Regions from separate parts of the Alteromonas fortis genome, predicted to be linked through region 1. Evidence: predicted binding sites of a transcription regulator. Region 1 holds the regulator's gene; the other holds the start of a gene.
What was found. The regulator LexA, encoded in region 1, represses DNA repair genes until DNA is damaged. The targets are predictions, from matches to a motif close to TACTGTATNNNNATACAGTA.
Positions count from the first base shown of each region.

Region 1 (2,209 bases):
GAGTGTTATATCGCTGGTGCAGCACTGCGCTTGGGCGGCAATGCCATTTTCAGGGTCGGCCGGTGTAAAGGGTACAGAGCAATTATCAGCCAAATCGGTAGAGAGTATATTCGTTGTAGTATGCAAGTCACACTGCGAATGCCTGCACACTAAAGCTTTATCTTTAGTAAATGTAACGTCACACTCTACTATCCCTGCGCCAAGTTTTGCCGCTGATTCGTAGGCTTCTTTCGTGTGCTCCGGGAACTGCAGTGACGCTCCACGGTGCCCAATTGAAAAATCTGTTTTATAAAACGGGCCTTCACTACATTGTTGTAGTGCAGTCTTTAGCTCTCCATCATCCATATCCTCTACAAGAAAAGATGGGCGCGCCCCTATCTGTATATTCGGGGCCTCTCCAGCCGGTACTTGAACGATAACAGGAACTTCAACTGTTTCGACCACGGTTACTGTGTTTTCGACAACTACCTGTTTTTCTAGCTCAACGACTTCTACAGAGTCGTCATCACACGCTGCTAAGCTTAGAGTGACGACTAATACCGTAAGTATTTTTTTAATTAGTTTCATAAATTTTCCATTGTAATTAATGAATTAAGTTTTATTTGTAGGGTAATTAACATCTGCCCAAAATTACGCTAAGCGTTGAGCGTGTCAGTTTCGTGATAATGGGGTTACGAATCGGCTACATTTTTTATAGGAAATAAAGAATGTTAAAGGCACCTCGAGCTTTTCTCACAAGGCTTACTACTTGTTATTTGTTTTTAGGTGTATATACTTACAGGAACTGTATGAACAGACAGGTCTTTTATGCGCCCACTCACAGCTCGACAAACTGAAGTTTTAGAACTTATTAAAACAACCATGCTAGAAACGGGAATGCCGCCTACGCGTGCGGAAATTGCTCGTCAACTTGGTTTTCGTTCTGCCAACGCAGCAGAAGAACATTTGAAGGCATTGGCGCGTAAGGGCGTAATTGAAATTTTGCCTGGTACCTCTCGTGGTATTAAGCTCAATATCCCCCTTGAGGACACTGCACCAGAAGAAGAAGGCCTGCCCCTAATCGGGCGCGTGGCGGCTGGTGAGCCAATTTTGGCGCAAGAGCATGTAGAATCGCACTACAAGGTCGACCCTGCTTTGTTTCAGCCTCAGGCAGACTTTTTACTTCGTGTAAACGGCATGAGTATGAAGGACATCGGTATCTTGGATGGCGATCTTCTTGCTGTGCATCGCACGACTGATGTCCACAACGGTCAGGTAGTTGTAGCGCGGGTGGATGAAGACGTTACGGTTAAGCGTTTAGAAAAGCGCGGTCGTGAAGTATTACTTCATGCTGAAAACGAAGAGTTTTCGCCAATTAAAGTAGACCTTGCTAATGAGCCTTTTGCTATAGAAGGTATTGCCGTGGGTGTTATAAGAAACGCCGACTGGATGTAAGGTTTTAGCATCTTCAATCAAAAGCGGCGTATTAGCCGCTTTTTTTATGTCTTTTAGTACCAAATTTTAGTTAAATTTCTTAGTTTAGCGTTTATTGGTATGTTTCAAAATTATGAAATCTGGCATCACCGTTGTATGAAAGATATGCGCTATTTGGCCCGAGTATAGAGTGGCTAAAGCACATTTATTATTTGAAAATTTGTTTGAAAAACACGAGAAGCGATGTGTTAATTGTTGATTTTGTGACTAAATAAAGCTTCATCCTCATCAGCTCCCCGTTCAAAATGCGCGTTTGATCTTTTAAGCGCCGTCAGCACGCCTTATACCCACTCTACCAAAATTGTAACGCAACCCTGCTACATGAAATGATTAAAAATTAACCTCTTCATTAAATTTTTAATAGAAAAGACTAGACGGCACGGCATTATTGCGCAATTCTTATACAGAGGTTAACAAAATAATAACAGTGGCTCTAAATTTGTTTTACAAGTTGAGGTGATGGGTCAATCGTTCGCAAACCATTTGGTAGGGCAGTGCGCAAAATAATCAGCGTTTTTGGTCTTGCTATTACGGAGGTGCTGAGTGAAACAACTAACGACCGTTTTCGCAAAGTGGTGTTCAACAATACCGTTTTTGCTTTTTTCCCCGTTACTTCTTGCGCAAGAAGTTAGTGAAGAAGTCTCTTCTCTTAATTTAAGACGCGGTGCCACCGACATCAGCGGGCAGGTTTATGATCTGCATATGCTGATGTTCTTTATATGCGTAGGGATTGCGG
Region 1 is NZ_LR812090.1:4,578,491-4,580,699, reverse strand. Features, by position in the region: gene PCAR9_RS19650 (glycerophosphodiester phosphodiesterase family protein) at 1-567, opposite strand, end outside; gene lexA (transcriptional repressor LexA) at 808-1,434, shown strand; gene coxB (cytochrome c oxidase subunit II) at 2,017-2,209, shown strand, end outside.

Region 2 (2,209 bases), 4.4 Mb from region 1:
GCCTTGATTTAGCCAGTCTTTAATTTTTGAAACAATGAAGCGGGCTTCGTCGAGTTCGTTAAAACCAGCATAGACAGAGATAAGCTCGCCCTGCGCATCTTCTGTCCACAGTTCTTTCCCTAAACGGCCTGTATTATTGTCGATAACCGTATTCGCTGCTTTCAGAATGTTCCCGGTAGAACGATAATTCTGCTCAAGGCGAATAGTGGTAGGCTCATTAAAGTCTTTTAAAAAATGCTGAATATTATCTACGTTTGCGCCGCGCCAGCCGTAAATAGACTGATCGTCGTCGCCAACAATCATAATGTTGTTATTGTCGCCGCTACACAGCATACGAAGCCATGCATATTGAATATTGTTGGTATCTTGGAACTCGTCAACTAACACAGCACGGAAACGGCGCTGATAGTGAGCCAACACTTCAGGGTTCTTTGCCCATAGCTCATGAGCGCGCAGCAATAGCTCGGCAAAATCAACTAAGCCTGAACGGTCGCAGGCGTCTTGATATGCAGCGTAGACTTCCCGCATGGTCTTTTGGATATGATCGCCATGGGTCTCGATATGCTGAGGACGCAGGCCTTCGTCTTTATTACCGTTTATGTACCACTGGATTTGACGAGGGGCCCAATGCTTTTCATCTAAATTCATGGCTTTTAGAATGCGGCGAATCAAACGGTACTGATCGTCAGAATCGATAATCTGAAAGTTTTCAGGCAGGTTAGCTTCAGCGTGGTGTGCGCGCAATAGGCGATGTGCAAGCCCGTGGAAGGTACCAATCCACATATTGTGTAGGCTGCGACCCATTAATGATTCAATACGGCCACGCATCTCTTTCGCTGCCTTATTGGTAAAGGTAACCGCGAGAATAGAAAAAGGTGCGATGTTTTCGACTTCCATCAACCACGCAATGCGATGCACTAATACACGGGTTTTACCACTACCTGCACCAGCTAATACTAGAGCATTAGACAATGGGGCTGCTACTGCTTCACGCTGTTTGTCGTTAAGCTCGTCTAGCAGTCGAGATACATCCATAGTTGGCACCTGTAAGTTGATATTGTTACACATTCAGCAGCACGCTATTATGCCATCAGCCTGTTAATTTATACAGTCCAGTTTTTCGCCCTTCTCGTTAATTAAAAGCGCGGTTATTTACCGATTTTAGGGTATGCGGTTATACGGGCTTTTTAGTAAATAGGTGCTTCGACCGTTCTAATTAAATTGTTACAGTGCCTAATGCCGTCAAAGGCAGGCCCAAAGGTTCACAAATGAAAGATACAGTTATTAGCTATAACGAATTAATACGATAAATTGATCGAATTATGCGCTTGGCAGGTATCACATCGGTATTGCATCACGCCAAACTCGGGTAAACTTTCTGCTCTTTTACTTTGGCAACCTCTGCACTTTCATACAAGGCGAGAGTTAGTCAAAAAGTTAAGCCATTTTAGGCAAGCTGAAAAAGTACACGGCCCCAATTTTTTAATGACGTACATTGGCACACAACCAGCTCACTAACAGCACATTAACGGGATATGCTCATGACCGCACTCTCCACGCCCATCGATTTCTGGTCGACGCTCAAACAAGAAGCGCAAATTGTTGCTGAAAACGAACCTTTGCTATCTAGCTATGTGCATGCCAGTGTTCTTGCGCACCATAATTTCGAATCGTCGCTAAGCTTCATTTTGTCAAACAAAATGGCAGATGACGTGATGCCTGCGCTTGCTATACGTGAGGTATTTGACGAAGCTTACTTGTTAGAGCCAGGTATTAGCGAGGCAGCCATTGCCGATATTATGGCGATTAATGCGCGGGATGCTGCGGTGAATGATTACCTTACTCCTTTACTGCACTTTAAAGGTTTCCATGCCGTGCAGGTACACCGAATGGCGCATTATCTTTGGCTTCACGGGCGCCACCAGTTAGCTTTATTCTTGCAAAGCCGTAACTCATCAAGCTTTGGTGTAGACATTCACCCAGCAGCGCGAATTGGTAAGGGCGTTATGTTCGATCACGCTACCGGTATTGTGGTGGGTGAGACTGCGGTAGTAGAAGATAACGTGTCTATTTTGCAGAGCGTTACGTTAGGCGGTACGGGTAATGAGTCGGGCGACCGTCACCCCAAAATTCGCCAAGGCGTGTTAATTGGCGCAGGCGCTAAGATTTTAGGGAATATCGAAATCGGCGAAGGCTCGAAAGTCGGCGC
Region 2 is NZ_LR812090.1:194,774-196,982, forward strand. Features, by position in the region: gene uvrD (DNA helicase II) at 1-1,035, opposite strand, end outside; gene cysE (serine O-acetyltransferase) at 1,542-2,209, shown strand, end outside.
Region 2: the regulator LexA is predicted to act here: its motif matches at 1,094-1,113, upstream of uvrD (DNA helicase II).